DNA from 4 places in the Actinoalloteichus hoggarensis genome. Region 3 is predicted to be linked to each of the others. Evidence: predicted binding sites of a transcription regulator. Region 3 holds the regulator's gene; each other region holds the start of a gene.
What was found. Region 3 encodes LexA, which represses DNA repair genes until DNA is damaged. Its sites were predicted from a motif close to CGAACACGTGTTCG; they were not measured.
Positions count from the first base shown of each region.

Region 1: a site for LexA is predicted at 2,560-2,573, ahead of AHOG_RS05595 (DNA-processing protein DprA). Genes of this name have one in related genera too.
Region 2: a site for LexA is predicted at 2,708-2,721, ahead of AHOG_RS17145 (Rv2578c family radical SAM protein). Genes of this name have one in related genera too.
Region 4: a site for LexA is predicted at 3,662-3,675, ahead of AHOG_RS04010 (exonuclease SbcCD subunit D). Genes of this name have one in related genera too.

Region 1 is NZ_CP022521.1:1,237,228-1,242,725, forward strand. Features, by position in the region: gene kamB (16S rRNA (adenine(1408)-N(1))-methyltransferase KamB) at 556-1,218, shown strand; gene AHOG_RS05590 (DUF371 domain-containing protein) at 1,196-2,344, opposite strand; gene AHOG_RS05595 (DNA-processing protein DprA) at 2,585-3,529, shown strand; gene AHOG_RS29780 (hypothetical protein) at 3,532-3,810, shown strand; gene AHOG_RS29785 (ComF family protein) at 3,909-4,277, shown strand; gene AHOG_RS05605 (hypothetical protein) at 4,467-4,673, opposite strand; gene AHOG_RS05610 (TetR/AcrR family transcriptional regulator) at 5,259-5,498, shown strand, end outside.
Region 2 is NZ_CP022521.1:4,013,677-4,019,174, reverse strand. Features, by position in the region: gene AHOG_RS17165 (GrpB family protein) at 1-111, shown strand, start outside; gene AHOG_RS17160 (DUF4231 domain-containing protein) at 847-1,365, shown strand; gene AHOG_RS17155 (ArsR/SmtB family transcription factor) at 1,621-1,992, opposite strand; gene AHOG_RS17150 (VOC family protein) at 2,138-2,536, opposite strand; gene AHOG_RS17145 (Rv2578c family radical SAM protein) at 2,732-3,814, shown strand; gene AHOG_RS17140 (hypothetical protein) at 3,921-4,295, opposite strand; gene AHOG_RS17135 (helix-turn-helix domain-containing protein) at 4,244-5,498, opposite strand, start outside.
Region 3 is NZ_CP022521.1:1,826,525-1,832,022, forward strand. Features, by position in the region: gene hflX (GTPase HflX) at 1-1,077, shown strand, start outside; gene AHOG_RS08145 (hypothetical protein) at 1,112-2,179, shown strand; gene lexA (transcriptional repressor LexA) at 2,492-3,214, opposite strand; gene AHOG_RS08155 (LysM peptidoglycan-binding domain-containing protein) at 3,462-3,989, shown strand; gene nrdR (transcriptional regulator NrdR) at 4,203-4,685, shown strand; gene AHOG_RS08165 (vitamin B12-dependent ribonucleotide reductase) at 4,874-5,498, shown strand, end outside.
Region 4 is NZ_CP022521.1:859,422-864,919, reverse strand. Features, by position in the region: gene AHOG_RS04015 (AAA family ATPase) at 1-2,445, opposite strand, end outside; gene AHOG_RS04010 (exonuclease SbcCD subunit D) at 2,442-3,605, opposite strand; gene rmuC (DNA recombination protein RmuC) at 3,770-4,753, shown strand; gene AHOG_RS04000 (DUF6542 domain-containing protein) at 4,805-5,498, shown strand, end outside.

The sequences.
Region 1 (5,498 bases), 590 kb from region 3:
ACTGATTATTGCCGAATGGTTATGAACCTTCTCTGGGATTGGTCGGACTCGTCGTCGAAAGCGACGTGCGTCGTCTCGGGAGGCGCGCGTCGATACTTTGATCGGAGTATTCGCGTAAGGGTTAACGTCGGCTGAGTGAGGCGTTCACCAGCCTGGGGCGAGCGTGTCGCGCCGACGCTGTGTCGGTGTCGTCGGTGTCGTCGGTGTCGTCGGCGCGGCGGCGGGTACGGGATCAGACTCCTGACGGGGACGGGGACGGGGACGGGGACGAGCGGTGTGGCGCGCGGATCGTCCGCCCGGACCTCGGTGCGTGACGCGGCGCCTGTATCGGACGCGACGCCGCCTGCCTCGGCCGAGCCACGGATTCTCGGGTCCCGCAGGGTCGACGGGCGCGCTCGCCGCGCTTCGGTGCTCGAGGGCGTCGACGGGCACGGTCGACACGGCGGCCGGCGAGACGGGTGGCCGCCGGGCATGCCTGGGCACGAATAGAGGGTGGGCACGCACCGACGGTGGGCGCGGGCGCGGCGGGGGGCGGCGGCACTAGGCTCACCGGCCATGCGTCGGGTCACCGGGAAACAGGTCGTCGACATCACCGCGGCCGGCTATGACGAACTGGTGGCGCGGCACCAGGGCGTGGTGCTGGACGTGGGAACCGGCGATGGCAAGCACGCCTACCACGTCGCGCGGCACCGGCCGGACGTCCTGGTGGTCGGTCTCGACGCGGCGAAGGACAACCTGCGCAGGATCGCCGCCAAGGCCGCGGCGAAACCGGCGAAGGGCGGCCTGCCGAACCTGCTCTACGTGTGGGCAGGCGTGGAGCGGCTGCCCGCCGAACTGCACGGCATCACCGAGGTACACGTCCTGATGCCCTGGGGCAGCCTGCTGCGTGGCATGCTCGGCTCCGATCCGACGATGCTTCGTGCCCTGGCGGCCGTCTGCGTGCCGGACGCCGAATTCCTGATCACCCTGAACCTGCACGCCTGGCGGCCCGCCGTGCCCGAGGTAGGCACCCATCCGGAGCCGACCCCCTCCTCGGCGTCGCGTGACCTGGCGCCGGTGCTCGCCGCCCAGGGCTGGCGCCTCGGTCGGGCCGACTATCTCGACGCCGAGGAGATCGACGCGCTGGCGACCTCGTGGACCCGGCGGCTGAACTCCTCCCGAGATCAGCTCGACGTGCTGGCCCTGCGCGGCGTGGTCAACCCGACGGACGTCGAGTGAGCGCGAGAACGAAGTCGTAGGCGCCGCGGCGTGACCAGCCTGGCTGCGCGGCGAGGGCCATCGCGACGGTCCTCGGCGAGACGGAGTCGGCGAGCAGCGCGCTGACCAGGCTCGTCGGATCGACGCGGGGGAGCGGGGCGCTCTCCTCCTCGGCATCCACCCGGCACACCACGTCGCCCCGGCCCGGCGCTCGTACCTCGGCCGCGGGCCCCCACCAGGGGCGTTCGGCGCCCGCGGGCGTCGCACCGGCCACGGCCACCCGGCGGGCACCGGCCTGTCTGTCCACCTCCGCGAGCACTCGCGGCAGCTCCGCGGCCTGCGCGGTGAAGACGACGGCGGTACCGGGATGGGCGCCGACAAGACGGGGCACCTCACGTGGGGCGAGCCGACCCGCCGCCAGCACCGGGGTGGCCTGCGGCGAGACCGCCGAGACGGCCAGCTCGGGGGGAAGCCCGAGCACTTCGACGGTCGGGCGGTCCGGTGCGGCGAGGAGCGCGGCGATCGTCGGCTCGGTGTCGTCGGTGGTGGCGACGGCGAGCACCCGCCCACCCGCCGCCAGGCAGGCCGCTGCCTCCGCCGCACGGCCCACCCGGCCGCCGTGCGCGGTGACGGCAGCGCGCGCGCCGCCGTCCTCGGCGATGACCAGATCGGCGGCGGCGCACTCCACGGCGAGTCGGCGCACCCGTCCCGGCCCGGCACGAAACCGCACCAGCACCCCGTTCGGCGGGCCAGGCGCGCGTTCCACGAGGACGTCGACCACCGCCGAGGGCTCCGCCGCCCGCTGTATCAGCTCCCGAGGCAGCCCCGACGCGGCGAGATCCGCGTTCGTGGCCAGGGTGTCCGGCAGCCGCTCGGAACTGAGCCGCACCACCGCCCCCGACGCCGGCCGCCACAGCGAGTTCCCGGTGGCATGCACGACGATCTCGACCCCGCCCGAGGCGATGGTGATCCGCAGCGGCCCGGCCACGGCGGGTTCGGCGGGACCGACGAGTTCGGCGGCGACGCCGATGACACAGGTCGCCCTGGCGGTGATGTCGGCGTCGGCGGAGAACTCGAGCGTCTTGGCGTGGGTTCCTCGGACGGCGGCGTGTCCCCGACAACGCAGCCGCAGGACCTCGATCGACATGATCAGTTCGCCTTCCACGCCGTTGCGGTGTCCGTCTGGCCGGGGTCTGGAGCATAGCCGTGTGCCGCACCGTCGGGCGCGCGCCGGAGGTCCCGTCGGCGCGTGGGGCGCGGGCGGTCGCGGCGTATGCAGGCCGTCGAGATCGGGTGAATCCGCCGTCGACTTCTCGACGTGGGGACGTACTGTGCGATAGACATACTCTTGACAAGCGCATTCGAACAGATGTGCGGCAGGAGTAGGATGCGAGTCACTGATCGCCAGCTCAGGCTGCTGGGACTGTGCAAGGTTCCAGGGGTCAACTGGTACCTCATCGCGCGCGAAGCCCAGCGGCCTGACGGCGTGAGCCGTCTCTGGAAGGGTGCTCCCGTCGAGACCGGCAGGGATGCGGTGAAGGCCGTGGCCGCGTTGGCGGGGGCCGCCGAGCGTGAGTCCGACTACGTGGCCGCCGCACAGGATGAGCTGATCAAGAACGAACAGCACGACGTCCGTCTCGTGACGATCGAAGACGAGGGTTATCCCGCCACGTTGCGCCTGGTGGTCAACCCGCCACCGTTCCTCTTCGTCCGCGGCTCACTGCATGACTCGGATCCGCGCAGCGTTGCGGTGGTCGGCACTCGAAGCGCCACCGAGGAGGGGCTCCGGCGCGCGGGACGGATGGCACGGGAGCTCGTGGCCCGTGGCGTGACAGTCGTCTCCGGGTTGGCGCGGGGCATCGACACTGCCGCGCACACCGCTGCGCTGGCGGCGGGCGGCCGGACCATCGCCGTGCTGGGCACCGGCATCAATCACTACTTCCCCGCCGAGAATCGCGTGTTGACCGACCGAATAGCACGTGACGGCCGCGGGGCTGTCGTATCGCAGTTCTGGCCGGATTCTCGGGGGGCCACGTGGACCTTCCCACGTCGGAACATCACGATGTCCGGTATCGCGCAGGGCACGGTCGTCATCGAGGCTGGACGCACCTCCGGGGCGAAGATGCAGGCAAGAATCGCCCTCGAGCACGGCAAGAAGGTGTTCCTGATCAAGAGCCTGACGGAGCAGCAGGACTGGGCCCGCGATTACGCCGCGACTCGAGGCGCGCTTCAGGTGGACAGTGTCGCGGAGGTGGCCGAGGCTCTGGCCCCTGCCGCACGCATCCACGCCGCTGACGAGCGCCGTGCGCAGCTCGTCCTGGACTTCGTCTGATCATGGAGGCAGTCGCTCACCCTGCTCCTGCGGGATTCGGGGACTGCGGTGGCTGTGCCTATCGGGCGGTCGGGCCGCCGTCGGTCTGCCAGAAGTGCGCGGCGGCGACCCTGAAGCCTGCTGCACCGTTTCCCTGCCCGGTCTGCGGTCAGCGCCTTGCCTCGGCGACGGCGGCGTGTGTCAACATGCTGTGCTCCAGTACCGATCGACAGTTCGTGTCCAACACCGCGATCGCGATGAAGACCGGCGAACCGGATGCCGCGATCAAGCTCTACGAGTAGAGCGGAGAAAATGGGGTTGGGGGCTGATTTTCGCCAGAGTGGTGCTGGGAGCCCTCCCGCACCATCCCCACCTGGCGCGCTCTGATCTGAGCATCCCCATGCCTGCGTTCGTCACGCGAGACGGAGGTCACTCGGTCGGCGACCACGCGGCCCGGACCATCAGATACGCGATCGAACAGGACGACGTCGGCTACCCGTTTCGGCTCGAACCGCCTGTGATCACCAAGACGACAGCTACGGAGACGATGGCGAGTGCCGGGAGCCTCGCACGGCGAGTAAGGATCGCCGCCACGATCTATGCCGCATTGACCGTCGTCGACGAGCGCGCCGTCCGAGGGAGGCGGGTCGTCGTCTACGACGACGTCTTCACCACTGGGAGCACGCTCGACGTGGTCGCACGTCGCCTCCGCGAGGCGGGTGCGGACGAGGTCTATGGGCTGACCTTGTCGCGAACGCGATGGCGGTGATCCGGCTCCGTTCGCTGGATGCAGCCGTCGTGTCGCAGCGTGTGTTCCTGACTGAGTGTGCAGGCCGGCGGCACGGCGAGCGGGACGGCACCATCCCGTGATCTGCACGGCATGCCGTCCGGTCGCCTGCCCGCGACGACGCGGAGTGTCCGGTGCGGAGGGAGCCCCCGGCCGGGGCTCGTCCGTCGTCTAGTCGCGGAAGGACCCGTCGGCTCGACGGGCGTGGAATCTCAGCCGGTGTCGACACTGTGGACACCGCTGCTGGAAGAGCCGCAGCACGGCCAGCAGCAGCCACGCCACACCCAGCGTCACGAGGTACAGCAGGCCTAAGGCCAGTTTTCGCGCGCCCTGCACGATGCCCGGCTCGGTGCAGAACCGGCAGTCACGACACCCCATGTCGCCCCTTGTCTCGTCGACCGGCGGTGAACGCCCGGCTCGTGGTCCATTCGATCCTCACCACCGTGCCATGATCGCGCCGCACCGGTAGGCGGCCGGGTCGACGTGCCCCCGGGCTCGGTCGCCGCCGATCGCGCTGACAGGACGCGCGCTGACAGGACGCGCGCCGGCGAGATCGGTGCGTGAGCCGATGCCGACGCGAGTCGGTCGGCTGCGTGGCCGGGGTCGGAGTCGGGTGGCGCCGCTGATCGGCACGCCCGGTCTCGCCGAGCCGAGATGCGTGGGCTCGCGGGCTCCCCGACGCGCGCACGCGGCTCTGGACACTCGACCTGCTGCGCCCGGTGCGGTGCGGCCTGCCCGACGAGTCGGCGTCAGGACGTCCGGCCTGGCGCGCGGCGGTTTCCGGAGGTGGTGTTCCGCTCCGCCGCGCGCCGGGATCTCCGGTGGACGACCGCGTCGCGAAACCGACCGGGCCCGACCATCGCCGCGACAGGGCGGGGCGGGATCTGTGGAGCGTTGACCGTCAAGAAAGTTGCGTGGCCCGCAATCTTGCGCATGGCGCACTATTCTGCCTAGTCTTGCGTCATGACCCCGTCGTCGCGAGACTCCGGCCCAGGGCTGCGCGAGCGCAAGAAGCAGCAGACTCGGGAGGCACTGAGCTGGGCCGCCCTGCGGCTGGCGGTGGAGAAAGGCCTGGACGCGGTCCTGGTGGAGGACATCGCCGCAGCGGCGGGCGTGTCACCTCGGACGTTCAACAACTACTTCGAGGGCAAGGCCGAGGCCGTCGTCTGGCGGCACTTCGACCGGGCCCGGCGCATGGCCGAC
Region 2 (5,498 bases), 2.2 Mb from region 3:
GACGCCGCCGCCTATGTCGAGGGAAAGACGGCCTTCATCAGTCAGGTCCTCGACCAGGTCGCGGACGCCGCCCGCGCGGAACACCCGGTCTCGGACCCGCAGGGGGCCTGAGTCGCGGGAAGAGCCCACACTCTCGGCGGGTGTGGGGAAGAGCGGGGCCGCGGTGCCGGCGGACCGGTTCCCGGCCGGACGACGGGGTCTGCCAACCCGTCCGCCGCCGACGCGGTGCCCGCGTCGAGGGCTGCGAGATCGCCGCAGGCCTCGCGGTCCGACCGGGTGCGGCCCGTGCCATCGCTTCGTTCCGACCTTCGCCGCGCCGCCGGTAATCCCGCCGCCGGTAATCCCGCCGCCGAGTCGGCACAGCGGCCGACGCCGAGTCGAGTCAGATCGGACGGGCGCCGCCGCGATGCGATCCGTTCCGACGCTGAGTGATCTCAACGAAAAGGGCATGCAGGGTTTCCGGGAGTCCGGCGTGCTGCCCGCGACCGCGTCGGCGCGGGTGCTCGACGCCGCGCGTGGGAACGGGGCCGAACCGGTGCGGGGGACGCCGCCTCCTCGTCGCGCGGGCCGGCGGGTCGCCGCGGCGGATGGCGCCGTCCGGGCCGTGCCGGGCAGGACGTGTCCGTCGGGCAGGGCGCGTCGTGTGCTGCCTCGAAGGAAGGAGTGCGGCGGCGCGTCGTCCCCGTCTGCGGCGCGGACGTGCGGCCGGGTTCACCGGAAACGGCCGCACCCAGCGTCGTCGATCGTTAACCTGACGTGGCGATCGCGGCGCGTCGGGAGTGGGTGCACGGACGATCCGTCCGGGCCGGGCGGCCTCGATCGCCGGGGGTGATCAGGGCTGTGCGGATGACAGGACGACTTCTCGACCGGGGGCCGCGATCGGCGGCACCGGACCGTTCCTCGCCCACCGCGGACGTGCACGGCCTCGCCGAGGCCCATGTTCGTCGGCTTCGGGCCCGCTACGACTGGCGTGCGGAGTGGCATCGTCGCTTCTTCAGGCTGGGCGGGCTGCTGATCATCCTGGCCAGCGCCTCGCTTCCGCTGCTCACCACCTTGGAGTACGAGAACAAGGACTTCGTGCTCTCGGCGGCGGGCGTGGTGATCGCCGTGCTCACCGGACTGCAGACCTTCTACCGCTGGGACAAGTCGTGGGCGACGCTGCGGGCCGCGGAGTCGTCCCTCACCGAGCTGCTCTGGGAATGGCGGCTGCGGCAGGAGGAGGCGGCGGGCCTGACCGGTGAGGAGGCCGACCGCGTGCGGCGTGCGGCCACCGAGCGGATGCTGGCGGGCGTCCGCGAGGTGCGGCATCGCGAGTCGGAGGACTACTTCGCCGAGCTGCGCTTCCCCGCCGCCCGGCCCCGCTGAGCGGGAGAGCCGGACGCATCGGCTCGGTGGGCGCGGGCTTCTCCCGTCGGTCGCGGAGGACGACGCCGGACGTCTGTGGAGTCCTGCCGGAGCCGGTCGGATCGCGAGCGACGCGAGGAGACGGCCGTCTCCCGTTCGAAAGGCGCTTCGACCTCACTGCCCAGGCGCCCGTTCGGGCCGGGTTCGCGATCCGTCGACGGATCGGGGGCGCGCGACGGCCGGGAGACCGTGCCCCGGCCTGAAGCGGGGCCGAGATCAGCGGGCGGAGGCCTCAGGCGGCGCGGAGTCCGCGGCCGAGACGGAACGGCGTTCGCGCCTGCCCCTGGCGAGTTCGGTGGCCAGCGCGTCCAAGGGCTGAGTCCAGAAGCGACGGTAGCGCTCCAACCACCCGTCGATCTCACGCAGCGGTTCCGGGTCCACCGAGTACAGCCTGCGGGCGCCGACCGCTCGGACGGTGGTGAAGCCGTTCTCCCGTAGCACGCGCAGGTGTTGGGACACACCGGGCTGCGAGATGCCGAACTCCTCCTGGACGATCGAGGTGATCTCGCCCGCCGCTCGTTCGCCGTCCGCGAGCAGTTCGAGGATGCGACGACGGACCGGATCGCCCAGTACGTCGAACGCGTGCATGATCTGACAGCCTTCCAAGCTCGTCGTCGGAAAGTCAAGCGGTGTCCGCGCCGCGGGCGACCGTCCGTCTCCGGGCCGCCGACGTGTCCCGGACGCTCCTTCGCCGAGGCGGCGGACCATGCGGCCGGGCCGTCGGCTCGACGCCTCAGGAGGCGTCGATCGGCTGACTGATCCCGATGAGGTTGCCGCAGGTGTCGTCCAAGACCGCCATCATGACGTCGCCCGCCTCCACCGGCGGTGACAGGAACTCCACCCCGAGGCCGCGCAGCCGTTCGTACTCCGCCGCGAGGTCGTCGACACCGAAGAGCGTGGCCGGAATACCCGCCGCACGAAGCGACTCCTGGTAGGTCGTCGCGATCGAGCTGCTGTTCGGCTCCAGCAGCAGCTCGACTCCGTCGGGGTCGGCGGGGGAGACGACGGTCAGCCAGCGGGCGCCGCCCGCGGGCACGTCGGTCTTCGGCAGGAAGCCGAGGACGCGGGTGTAGAAGTCCAACGCCTTGGCCTGGTCCTCGACGAAGACGCTGGTGACGGTGATCTTGATCATTCGTGTCTCGTTCCGTGTCGGGTCGGGTGCTCGGGGGCGGTGCGGGCGTGGCTCGCGTGCACCTCGAAGGTAACAGCCCTAGCTTATATAAGCAAAGCGTTATTTTACTCCCTGCTCGCCCTGGCGAGTCGTCGTCGGGAGCGGTGGCGGCCGCCGCGATGGACAGATATTCGAACGTATGATCGAATCATCGGCATGAGGTGGGACGCGCAACGCATGGACGAGGGTGGCGAACAGGCGCTGCCGCTGGAGGTGACCGGACGAGGCGGGATCGTGCGCGGCGGCGGTCGCGGCGGGCTGCGGCTGCCGCCCCCGGTGCCGATCGAGGCGGGGACCGACGACGAGGCGATGGCCATCGAGATCACCGCGAAGTCGATCCTCAATCGGGTGCCGGGCGGATCGAGGATGCCCTTCGAGTGGACGCTCAACCCCTACCGGGGCTGCGGACATGCCTGTCGATACTGCTTCGCACGCAACACCCACACCTACCTCGACCTCGACACGGGCCGCGACTTCGACACCAGGATCATCGTGAAGGTCAACGCCGCGACGTTGCTGCGCAAGGAGCTGGCGAGCCCACGCTGGGCGGGCGAACCCGTCGCGATGGGCACCAACACCGACCCCTACCAGCGTGCGGAGGGGCGCTACCGGTTGATGCCGGAGATCATCGCGGCGCTACGCGACCGGGCCAACCCGTTCTCCATCCTGACCAAGGGGACGCTGATCCTGCGCGACCTCGACCTGATCGTGCAGGCCGCGCGAGTGGCGCCGGTGTCGGTGGCGCTCTCGGTGGGCTCGGTCGACGAGCGGCTGTGGCGGGCCGTCGAGCCGGGCGCGCCGTCGCCGGTGCGGCGATTGGAGGTGGTGCGCCGGTTCGCCGAGGCAGGCGTGGCCTGTTCGGTGCTGATGGCGCCGATCCTGCCGGGGCTCGGCGACTCGCCTGCCGAGATCGATCGCACGGTGGCGGCGATCGCCGAGGCGGGGGCGGTGAACCTGACACCTGTCGTGCTTCACCTGCGGCCGGGCGCGCGGGAGTGGTATCACGCCTGGCTCAGCCGCGAGCGTCCCGCTCTGCTGCCGCTGTACGAGCGGCTGTACCGCGACGGCGCGTACGCCCCGAAGTCCTATCGGCGGGAAGTCGCCGACCGCGTCGAGCAGGCCAGGCGTCGTCATGGGTTGGCGGACCCGCGTCGATCGGAGAACTTTCGGACGAGGCAGCATGATCCGCCGCGGTCCGACGCCGATCGAGATCGGGAGCGGCAGCTCTCCCTGCTGTGACCCGAGCCCGACGAACTCCGCGACAGTCCAGACGCGGGCAGGCGCGCCGACACCCGCCCGGCCGTGGTGCCGGGGCGGGTGCCTCGCGACCGCCGCCGACCGCGTGTCAAGCCGTGCGCGGCGCGACCGCGTTCTCGATGCGCTCGAAGATGTCCGCATCGGTCTCGCGCTGCCATTCGGGCATGTCCGCCCAGTCGGCGACGTACGCGGGCCTGGGGTCGGCGAAGTGCCGGTGAATCTGGCCGATCCAGCACAGGGCGACGAACCGGCCCTTCTGCTCGCGAGTGAGCTTGGCCGTGCTGCCGTCGGTCGCGACGATGAAGTCGTGCACCTGCCGGTACACGGCCGCCGCGCAGGCGCGCTCCCAATCGGGCGTGTCCGCCCACGGGGCGATGTAGCCGGGCTTCGGCTCGCCGGGGTAGTGCTTGTTCACCCCGGCGATCCATGCATCCCGGAAGGTCCGTCCCTGCTCGTCCGACACTGACTCTCTCCTTGCTGTCTCGGGCCGAATACGGTCACCACGTCTGTGATCCGCGAATCCAGATACCGCACGTGCCGGTCGCCGAGGAACGGCACCAGGTGCTCGCGCAGATCTCGGAGCCTGCGGCCGAGGTAGCCGGCCGATGCCGTCTGTCGGGCGCTGTCCACTGCCGCGGCGCCACTCATGATCAGTTGATCGACGTCGCCTCGTTGGGCGCCGACGGCCGCGAGGTCGACGAGCACGCTACCGCGACGTCGCGCCGAGGCGGCCTGCCCCAAGGCCTTGTCCAGCGCGGGCTCGGCCAGGTCCGGGCGGCGCAGCGTGACAAGACATGAGGCGCGCTCCTCATCCAGCCGGGACCCCTCGAAGCGGAGCCAACCGGTCGCGGGCGCCATGTCCGGCAGGCCGGCGACCTGCTCGGCCCTGTCCAACGCGCGTTGGCAGGCGGGCAGGTTCCCGAGTCCGGCGTACGTCTGCGCCTGGACGGCCGCGACCCAATGCCGAGTAGTCCGGGTGGGGTCGCCCCTCGCGGCGAGCTGTGCGGCGCCGTCGAGCAACGTGGCGGCGTGTGTGTATCGGCGATCGTAGATGCTGATGAAGGCGTGCCGGGTCATCGCACATGCCCAGAGGTCGAACTCGCGTGCTTCCTTGCTGACGTGGGCGGCCTCGGCGTAGCACTGCGCGGCGTCCGCGTAGTCGTCGCTGTCGAAGAGGACCTCCCCGCAGAGCTGGAACAGGTCACCGGCGAGCGCGCACAACCGGCGGTGCACGTCGGCGGGCTGCGGCTCGTTCAGACTGGCGTTCACGGCGGTGAGCTGCCGGCGTGCGGCCGGCAGGACATCACGTTTGGACCGCGACTCGGCGAATCGTGTCCACAGCTCGGCGTTGAGCCGCTCGTAGACGTCCACGGTCGCGGGGTCGAGGTGGCGAGGGTGCGCCGCGGCGTGCCGGACTCGGTCGACGTCGATGGCGGGGATCGCGAGCAGACTGCCCGTGACCGCCACCAGGCGGAGTAGTTCACGGCGATTCACGTCGTCATGGTGCCGATCGTCGTCGGGCGGCGAGCCGGGAGACCGCGGTGATCGTGTCGCCGGGTCACTCCTTCGCACCGGCGCGCCGTGCAGCTCGGCGATCCTGATCCGCTTCTCGTCCGCGACCACACGGTCGAAGTGGGCGAGAAGATCGCCGTCGGCGTCGAGCACT
Region 3 (5,498 bases):
GGCGCGGACACCGTGATCTGCGACGGCGAGCTGTCGCCCGGTCAGCTGCGCCAGCTCGAGGACAAGCTGAAGGTCAAGGTCATCGACCGGACGGCGCTGATCCTCGACATCTTCGCCAGTCACGCGCGGTCGCGGGAGGGCAAGGCGCAGGTCGAGCTGGCCCAGCTCCGGTATCTGCTGCCGAGGCTGCGTGGCTGGGGTGACGCGATGTCCCGGCAGGCGGGCGGCCAGATGGGCAACGGCGGCATCGGCACCCGAGGCCCCGGTGAGACGAAGCTCGAGACGGACCGCAGGCGGATTCACAAGCGGATATCGAAGCTGCGTCGCGAGATCCTCGACATGAGCAGGATGCGCGAGACCAAGCGGGGCCGGCGGATCGCCAACGAGATTCCCAGCGTCGCCATCGCCGGCTACACCAACGCAGGCAAGTCGAGTCTGCTCAACGCCATCACCGGCGCGGACGTCCTGGTCGAGGACGCGCTGTTCGCGACGCTCGACCCGACCACCCGTCGCGGTACGACGCCGGACGGACGGACACTGACCTACACCGACACCGTGGGCTTCGTCCGGCACCTGCCTCATCAGCTGGTCGACGCTTTCCACTCCACGCTGGAGGAGGTGGGCGAGGCACAGCTGCTGGTGCACGTCGTGGACGGCGCGGACCCGCGGCCAGAGCGTCAGGTCTCCTCCGTGCGCGACGTGCTGGCCGAGATCACCAAGGACCGCGACGAGCAGATGCCGCCGGAACTGCTCGTGGTGAACAAGACGGATGCGGCCGACGAGGTCGCCGTCGCCCGGCTGCGACACCTGCTGCCGGGCGCGGTCTTCGTCTCGGCCCGTACCGGTGCGGGCATCGAGGCCCTCCGTGAGCGCATCGCTGAACTGATTCCCCGGCCGGACTCGCTCGTCGAGGTCTTCGTGCCCTATACGGACGGTCGGCTGGCCGCGCGTCTGCACGCGGAGGGCGAGGTCCTGGAAGAACGGCATTCTGATGAGGGCACGACGATCCGGGCACGGGTGGGCGAGAGCCTGGCAGCCGAGCTGGCCGACTCGCTCGTGGAGGCCGCCGCGGACTGAGCGACGCGGAGAGGCGAGGGCGGCGCGTAGGGTTGTGCCGCTGCTCGCCGCAGGGCTGCTCGCCTCGGCGGCGCCCGCCTGGGCGGCCGTCGCCGTTCCCGAGCCGGAGCCGGTGTGCGTGATGACCGATCCGGCGGTCACCATGCTCTCGGGCCTGGTGTCCGACGGCGACCGCTGGTACATGGTCAACGACCACGATCCGCTCGTTCAGGTGTTCGTGGTCGGGCGGGACTGCGTCGTCGAGAGGGTGATCCCGACCGGGGTCGATCATTACGACGTCGGCGATCTGGCGATGGCTCCCGACGGGACCCTGTGGGTCGCGGAGACGGGGGACAACCGACTTCGACGCGAGACGGTCGCTCTGGTCTCCGTCCGGCCGGACGGGGTCGCCGCACTGCATCGACTCACCTACCCGGACGGCCCGCGCGACGCCGAGGCGCTGCTGATCGGTCGCGACGGCGTCCCGTACATCGTGACGAAGCAGCTGATCGGCCCGGCGGAGATCTACCGGCCTGCCGAGCCGTTGGCCGTGCCGGGCCCGGTGCCTCTGGAACGGGTGGGCGAGGTACGGCTGAGCGGCTCGGACACTCCCGGCGGCCCTGTGCCGGGCTTCGTCGGCTCCTTCCTGGTCACCGGTGGTTCAGTTCACCCGGACGGGACGATGGTGGCCCTGCGCACCTACACCGACGCCTACCTCTTCTCCGCGCCCGACGGTGACGTGCTCAGCGCGCTGGCGGGTGAACCACTGCGTATCCCGCTGCCGAACGAGCCGCAGGGCGAGGCGGTGGCGTGGGAACCGGACGGGACGCTGCTCAGCGGTTCGGAGGGCGCGGATCAGCCGATCCGTGCGGTGCCTGATGCCGCCGGACTCCTCGTGGCGGAGCTGGAACGTCGGGATCGGGAGGCGGCGGCGTCGACCGACCCGGAACCCGAACGCGGCGAGTCCGTCCACGGCGCAGCGCGGTCGGGGGAGGCCTCGGCGAACTCGGATGCGGTGAGCTCGCCGCGGTGGCAGGAGTTGGGACTCAGCGTGAGCGCCGTGCTGATCGCGGCGGCGACGCTGGCGTGGTGGCGCGGCAGGGGCCGCCGCGCCCGGCGGTGACCGTGCCGCCTGCACGGCGTAAGCGGCGTTCGCGGACGCAGGCGTGGAGCCCGGTGGGCCGAGGGGCGTCACCGGCCGTCCGCCGCACCGCGGGGTGTGAAATGGGTTCCGACCATCGGAGGGGCCGGTGGCGCCGTGCACCGGCCGCCGCCGTCCTACCGAAGCCGGGACGTCGCCCGGAGCCCGCGCGCCGTGTCGCCGCCACCGCGACCGGCCCGCCGTCGGTGAAAGGGCACTGCAGGGTGGCGGTCCTGCGGTGCCTCGTCCCGCCGCCTGCCGGGCCGGTCGTGCGGCCGGGCCGGTCGCGTGCGTCTAGAGCCTGCGTAGCACGGCGACGACCTTGCCGAGGATCGTCGACTCGTCGCCGAGGATCGGTTCGTAGGCCGGATTGCGCGGCATCAGCCACACATGGTCGTCCCGTCGCTTGAAGGTCTTCACCGTGGCCTCGCCGTCGATCATCGCGGCGACGACGTCGCCGTTCTCGGCGGTGGGCTGTTGGCGCACGACCACCCAGTCGCCGTCGGTGATCGCCACGTCGATCATCGAGTCGCCCGCGACCTTCAGCAGGAACAGCGAACCCTCGCCGACGATCTCGCGAGGCAGCGGGAAGACGTCCTCCACGGCCTGCTCCGCGAGGATCGGTCCGCCTGCGGCGATCCTGCCCAGCATCGGGACGTACACGGGCGCGCCGTCCGCATCGGTCGCCGTGCCCGCCGCCTGTGCGACACGGTCGACGGGCAGCACGCCGACGGCCCGAGGTCGGTTCGGGTCGCGGCGCAGATAGCCCTTGCGCTCCAGGGTCCTGAGCTGGTGTGCGACCGAGGAGGTGGAGGTCAGCCCGACCGCCTCGCCGATCTCCCGCACGCTCGGCGGGTAGCCGTTGCGATCCAGCCACTCACGGATCACCGCCAGCACTCTCTGCTGCCGGGGGGTCAACTCCTCGACCGTCGTGGTCTCGGACTGCTCGGGTAGTGCACGCACCGCCGCGCCATCGCGCGCGCCGCCGGTGTCCTGCGCCGTCGTCTTGCGTGCCATCTCGTGCCTCCCGGCCTGTCGTGCAGGCCTCACTCCGCCACCCTTCGCGGGTGCCCCATCAGTCATTCTCACGCTACGTGCTCGTGGAGAGACCACAACGGTAACTCGTGAACTACGCAAGATCAAACACCTGTTCGAAGGAATTCGTCCCCCGGGCTGGCCATCTCGCGAATGTGGTGATACAAATTCGCACAGCGGTTCGATCGAACGTCTGTTCGAATCATGAAAGACCTTCGCGGGAGGACTCGTGACCATCATCTCGGACGAGCGCACCCGAAGTCCTCGGGGCGATGGCGGTGCCCCCGGCGATCGGCGGCCGGGGCGGGCCCGCTCGCGCCCGCGACGGGCGGAGCGTCTCGTCGTGGACCGGGCGGCGGCACGGCGTGGTCGGCTGCTGCGGCTGGGCACGGCGTGTTCGGCGGGCGGTTCAGGAGTGTGTCGCGTGCGGCGAGGGCCGGGCAGGCCGAGGGCGGGTCGGTACCGGGTCGGGGCGTTCGGGTCGAGCCTGTGGGCGCTGCTGCTCGTCGCGGCGCTGCTCGGAGCGGCCTGGGTCTCGTCCCGGCCCGCCGCCGACGGCCCGGTCCCCGTCGAGACGACGACTGTCACGGTGGGGGCGGGCGAGACGGTCTGGTCGATAGCGCGGCGGACGGTCCCCGAGAGTGCCCCGGCGGAGGTCGTCGAGCGAATTCGACTGCTCAACGGGCCCGACATCGCCGAGCTGCGCGTGGGTCGGGTGCTGCGGGTCCCCGCGGCGGGCCGAGGCTTACGCGGGTGAGTCGGGGCCTCGCCTCGTCGGTCTCCTCGACCGGCGTGTCGGACCGCATGTCGACTTGCAATCCGATCGATCGGAGCCTAGGTTCTACCCCAACATCTTGTGGTTGCACCGGCTGGCGTGTCCACAGATTGGGGTTTTGCCACAGTTCGTGCTGAGGCGGTGGCAGAATGACACGGGCAGCTCTCGGTGACCGGTTATGTGAGGTGATGGATCGTGCGGTGCCCGTTCTGCAGGCACCCCGACTCGCGCGTGGTCGACTCCCGTGAGGTGGAGGACGGTCAGGCGATTCGGCGCAGACGATCCTGCTCCGACTGCGGGCGGCGGTTCACCACCGTAGAGGAGTCGGTCCTCGCCGTGGTGAAACGCTCCGGGGTCACCGAGCCGTTCAGCCGGGACAAGGTCGTCCGAGGCGTCCGACGTGCCTGTCAGGGCAGGCCGGTCAACGAGGACGCACTGCAGCAGCTGGCACATCGGGTCGAGGACGCCATCCGGGCGACCGGGTGCGCGGAGATCCCCAGTAACGAGGTCGGACTGGCGATCCTCAGCCCGCTGCGCAGCCTTGACGAGGTCGCCTATCTGCGCTTCGCGAGTGTGTACAGATCCTTCTCCTCGGTGGAGGACTTCGAGAAGGAGATCGCCGAACTGCGGACGGCGGACCCTGCGGGCGAACGGCCTTCTGGAGAGGCCCTCGTCTGATCGACACGCTGACGGGCGGCGGCGGCGGCCCTTTCGGCGGACGGGTGGGAATCACAGTGCGGCACCGTCTCGGCTCGGGCTGAGACGGTGCGATCAGCGATGAACACGGTGCGGTACCGAGCCGGGTCCCGGCCGGACGATGAGGGGATCGTCCGGGCCTTCGACCCTGGAGAATGAGAGTGAGCGGCATGACAGAGACCGTCGGGAGTGCGCCGGCACGGTCCAAGCGGGCCAAGGCGGCGGCGAACACGGCGAGCCCGTCGGGCGAGCCGGGCGGCGACGCGGGGGCGCGTCTCCGAGTGCGCCGAGTGCACACCACTGAGGGCGTCCATCCCTACGACGAGGTGACGTGGCAGCACCGCGACGTGGTGATGACGAACTGGCGTGACGGTTCGGTCAACTTCGAGCAGCGTGGCGTCGAGTACCCCGACTTCTGGTCGGTCAACGCCGTCAACATCGTCACGAGCAAGTACTTCCGCGGTGCGGTCGGCTCCGAGCAGCGGGAGCACAGCCTGCGGCAGCTCATCGACCGGGTCGTCAAGACCTACGTCGCGGCGGGCGTCGAGAACGCCTATTTCGACACCGACGAGGACGCGCTGGTCTTCGAGCACGAGTTGACCTGGATGCTGTTGCACCAGGTGTTCAGCTTCAACTCCCCGGTGTGGTTCAACGTCGGGACGACCTCGCCGCAGCAGGTCTCGGCCTGTTTCATCCTCGCCGTCGACGACACGATGGAGTCGATCCTCAACTGGTACCGAGAAGAGGGGCTGATCTTCAAGGGCGGCTCGGGCGCGGGATTGAACCTGTCGCGCA
Region 4 (5,498 bases), 970 kb from region 3:
GCGTAGGCGGGCGACGGCCTCCTCCGCGGCCCGCCGCGCGGCCTCCGCCTCCGCCGTCAGCGCCGCGACATCCGGCGCCTCGGAGTTCTCCATCTCGATGATCAATGGATCGGCCAGCTCGGCCCGCAGCGCCGCCTCCTGCCGTTCTGCGTTCCGCAGGGCCTCGTCGAGTCGGTTCAAGACCGCCTCGTCGCGCGCCGCCGCCATGGCCTCGGCGATCCCGCCGAATCCGGCGGCTGCGACCGCCGTGTCCAGGCGGACTCGCCGATCGAGCAGCCGTTCCTCCGCCCCGGTGACGGCGGCGGTGCGCTCGGCCAGTTCGTCGACGGCCTCGGCGATCGACAACAGTGCCCGACGACGTGCCGCGACGTCGGGGAACCCGTCCGAGGCAGCCGACAACCGCCTCTCCCGCTCCGCGATGCGGTGTTCCAGGTGTTCGACCGTACTGCGAGCGGTGGCAAGCTCGCCTTCGACGGCCAGTCGATCACGATGCAGCTCCGCGGACTCCTGTTCCAGCCGACGAAGGAGATCCGCTCGCTCGGCCTCCCGTGCGGCCAGGCCCTCGGCGGTGGACAGCTCCGCCGCGGCGCTGTCCAACGCCGCCGCCAGCTCGGCCTCGTCGCGACCGGCGAGTTGGTCGTGTAGCGCGTCGCGGGCGAGCTGCGCCGTCTGAGCCTCAGCGGCCGCGGTCTCCCGAGCCAGTGCGGTTCGATGCTCCGCGTCGACGGCCGTCTGCTCCTCCGCCTCGGTGACCGGGGACGTGTAGACGGCAGGAGCAGGATGATCACGAGAGCCGCAGACCGTGCACGGCCTGTCGGGCACCAGCGCCCCCGCCAGTTCGGCCGCCATCCCGGCGAGTCGCCGACCCCGGAGATCGAGCAGCCGCTCCCGCGCGGACTGGTGGGCGTCGACGGCGTCCTGTCTGGCCTGTCGCGCGTCTGCCAGCCGTCTCTCGGCCTCGGGGAGCTCCCGTGCCGCGGCGCACAGCCGTGTCAGCTCGTCATGCCGGGTCCGGAGGCCTCCCAGGGCGGCCGAGGCTGCTACGGACGCGTCCAGTGCATGCCGTGCATGGTGTGCTTCGACAGGCAGCGTTTCGCCGCGTCGCTCGAGTTCGGCGAGCACCTTCTCGGCCTGTTCTCGGTCCGAGGCGACTTCCGCCAGCCGCTGTCGGTCCGGTTCCTGATGTTCGGCCTCCTCCACGAGGCCTGCCAGCGCGCCCGCCTCCTCTCGGCGCGCGGCCGCGTAGGCGCGAAGATTCGTGGTCGCATCGCGCCCCCCGGAGCGTTCGCCGACGGTGTCGACGTCCGCACCAGGCCGGCTCGTACCCGGCGACGCGGCCGAGGTCGCGTCGGCGAGCCCGACGGCGTCCAGAAGTGTCCGAAGAGAGGTGTCGTCTCCGGCGATGGCGCACGCCTCGTCCAGCGCGGCGGCGACGTGCCGACGCCGCACGTGGAGATCGTTCTCGGCCCGCGACCGTTCTCGCTCCTCGGCGGCCACCGGAGCGGCTCGGCGTGCGTCGGCAAGCTCCGTTGCCCAGCCGGCTCGCTCGTCCTGTCGCGCGTCGAGCTCATCGAGCCGGCGGAGCAGCTCGCGGCGGCGGCCGGCTGCCGCCGCACGGCGTTCTCCGTCGACCGCCGCGCTGTCCGCGTCGCGTCGTCGACGCGCGGCGAGATGTTCCGCCTCGGCCGCGTCGGTCCGCTCGTCGGCGGCACGCGCTCGCAGCGTGTCCACCCATGCGGCGACGGGCTGCTCGTCCGGCGGCGGCTCCGTTCCCATCGCCTGTGCGATTCGGGTGACCAGCTGTTCGACGCCCCGGCGTGCTGCCTGCACCTCCTGGTGTCGTGCCGTACGCCGGTCGCGGAACCACCGTTCGGTCTCGGCGAATCGGGCGGTGCCGAAGAGCTGTTCGAGCAGCTTCTCGCGATCCTCCGTCTCCGCTCGCAGAAACTGCGCGAACTCCCCCTGTGGGAGTAGGACGACCTGGAAGAACTGCGTGTGGGTCATCCCGAGCAGCCTGCTGACCGTCCTGGCCACCTCGTCGATGCGACTGAACCCGTCCGGCGGATATCCGTCCGGCACGTCACCGATCCAGCCGAGTGACGCCTTGGCCTGCACCGTGGTGGTGCCCACGCCGCGCTTCTTCGCGCGCTGGAACTCCGGGCTCCGCACGATCCGAAGGCGATGTCCCTGGATGGTCAGTTCCACTTCCACTCGGGTGGCGACGGAGTCCGCGGCGTGGTCGCACCGCAGCCTGCGCACCTCGCCCCGCGCGCCGGGTACCTGACCGAACAGTGCGTAGGCGACGCCGTCGAGCAGCGTGGTCTTTCCCGCCCCCGTCTCGCCGTGCAGCAGGAAGAGTCCGTCGGCGCTCAACTCGTCGAAGTCGACCCGCACCGTGCCCCGATACGGGCCGAACGCCGTCATCACCAGGCGATGAAGCCTCATGACCGCACCTTCTCTCCGCCGATCGAGTGGAATGCCTCATCGAGCAGGCGAAGCTCGGTGTCGTCCGGCTCGCTGCCTCGGCAGTCGGCGATGAACGACGCGGCGAGGTCACGATCGTTCTTGCCCCGGACCGCCTCGGAATAGTGCAGCCCGGCGTTCGCCAGCCCGCCTGCCGGCTGCCAGTCCAGGTGTACCGCATGGGGGAAGCGGTCCTGAAGGCGCCGCATGGGGTCGAGCGGACGGACGGCGTCGGTCAGGGTGATCGACAGGTAGCAGTCCGCCGACGATTCGTGTTCCGGAGCGGTCAGCAGGTCGTCGAGTGTGCCTGTCAGCACCGCGAGCCCGCGTGGGACGGGCAGTACGTGTCTGCGCACCGCCGCGAGCCCGTCGGCATCGAGATCGACGAGCCACACCGACTTCTGGTGTGCCCGCTCGGAGAACGAGTACGCCAGCGGACTACCCGAGTACCGCAGCTCCGGCCGCAGGGTCTGCGGGCCGTGCAGGTGACCGAGCGCGACGTAGTCGATGCCCTCGAAGACGGTCGCGGGGACCTGTTCCACTCCCCCGACCGTGATCCTGCGCTCCGACTCGCTGCCCTGGCCCCCGGTGACGAAGGCGTGCGCCAGCACCACGGAGCGTGTCCGGCCGCCTCGGCCCGAGAGGTCGGCGGTGATTCGACGCATCGCCTCCGTGAGGACGCCGATGTGGCCGGACGCGACGCGATGGCCGTCGCGCGCCATGCTCTGCCGAGCGGTCTCCGGGTCGAGATAGGGGATCCCGTAGAACGCGACCGGCCCGTGCTCGTCGTCGAGCATGACGGGCTCGTCCAGCGCGGAGACGCGGGTACGCAGGTGTAGTCCGCCGACCGCGGCGAAGTCCGCATAGGCCCCGAGCCTCGGCGCCGAGTCGTGGTTTCCCGAGGTGAGCACGATGGCGGCGCCCGCCTCTCGCAGCGCGGCGAGGATGTGGTGACAGACCCCCACCGCCTCGCCCGACGGAACGGCACGGTCGTAGAGATCGCCCGCGATGACGACCACGTCGACTCCCTCCGCTCGCACCACATCCGCCAGTCCTGCCAGTACATCCCGTTGATCACCGAGCAGATCGCGGCCGTGAAACGTGCGGCCGAGATGCCAGTCGGAGGTGTGGAGGATGCGCATGCCGTCACGCTAGAGGCATTGCAGACCGAGATCACGCACAACCCCTGAGATCCACTCGAACGTGTGTTCGAGGGCCTGTAGGCGAGCGTCGACCACCTCGACTGGGCCATGATCGGTCCAGGACGACGTCGTCCACTCGGGACGAGACCGGCAGGAGGTTGGACATGTCCGCAGTAGTGATCAGCACCGCGGCGATCGTGCTCGCGCTGGCTCTCGCGGGTGCGCTGGCCCTGGTGTGGCGCCTCTACACCGACAGCGTGCGGCGCACCGACGCCGCGATGGACCTGGTGGGCGCCGAGCGCGCCAGGTCCGCGGAACACCAGGCCGCATTGCGGCGCTACGAGGTCGCGTTCGCCTCGATCAGCGGGCGAGGCGAACTCGGCGAGCAGATGCTCGTCGAGACCGCCAAGGCCCTGGGCCTGCGCGAAGGGCTGCACTTCACGGTCCAGACCGACTTGGCGGGCGGCGGTTCCGCACGGCCGGACCTCGTCCTCTCGGTCGGCGACGGAAGACGGGTGCCGGTCGACGCCAAGACCAGTCTGGCCGGCTGGGTGGAGGCGGTGGAGACCGACGACGCGCGGGAGCGGGCCGATGCACTGCGCGTCCATGCCCGCAACATCCGCGCCAGAGCCGCGGAACTCGCGGGACGCGAGTACCAGCGCTGGGCCGACGCCGTCTATGGAGCCATCATGTTCGTCCCGTCCGACGCCGCCGTGGTGGCCGCCCTGGACTCCGACCCCCACCTGTTGCGATGGCTGCTCGACCGCCGCGTCTTCCTCTGCGGCCCGACCGGCTTCGGCGTGCTGGCCTCCGCCGCGCTGTTCTCGGCCACCGAACGAGCCCTCGCCGAGGACGTCGAACAGGTCCGACGCCAGGCGGCAGCGGCTCATCGCTCGGCAGGGGCCGCCGTCGACGCGGTGAACCTCTCAAGCACCCATCTCCAGAGATTCCTGTCCGCGCGCAGGCGGGAACTCGATGCCCTGGAGAGCTTTCGGGCCGCTACGGAGCCGTTGCGGGAGGCAGCCGCGAGTCCCACGGAACTGGCCTCGGTGCGACGCGATGAGACGGTCGCCGCCCTGATCCCGGCCGAACGGCGGTCGCCGCCGTCCACACCGCACGAACCGATCGGCTCGAATGGGGACGGCTGATGAATCCGGACTGAACGGCCAAGGACGACATTCACCCGACCTGCCGGGCCGGTGAAGTCCCAGGTCCGACCGAATCCATACGGTGAACAGATTACGGTGGACGCCGTGAGCGCCTCCCGCGACCGTGAACAACTGCTGTCTGCCGACGAAGAGCCGACAGAGATCCCTTGGGCCGAGCGATCGGCGTTTCGTGACTCCCGAGGTATCACCTGGTGGATGGCGATCCTGGTCGCGCTCGGCTCGACCTTGATCGGCACCCTCGCCGACGTGCTGTTCCTCGACGGTCCCCGGCTCGTGTCCCAAGTGATCTACGCCCTGGGCTGTGTACTGGCCGTGGCGTTGGTCCAGCGGCAGAGTCTGTTCGGGCCCATCGTCCAGCCGCCGCTGATCATCGGGGTGTCCTTCCCGCTGATCCTGTGGCTGACCGCCGGTCCGACGGCCGGCGACATGACGAGGATGCTCGTGAGGCTGAGCATGCCGCTGATCAACGCCTTCCCGGTGATGGGAATCACCACCGTGCTCACCGTGGGCATCGGTCTCGCCCGTTACTTCCTACAGCGGGAACCGCTGCGAGATGCGGAGGCCGAGCAGACTCCGACCGGAAAGAAGACCACGGACGCGGGCAGGCGCCCCGCCCGAGAGGCTGGTCGACGCGCGGACCGCTCGGAGACGTCGAGTCGAGCCGGGGCGGCGGGCTCCGCCTCGTCGAAGGCCAGGGCCGAGGGCAAGGGCAGGTCGGCTTCGG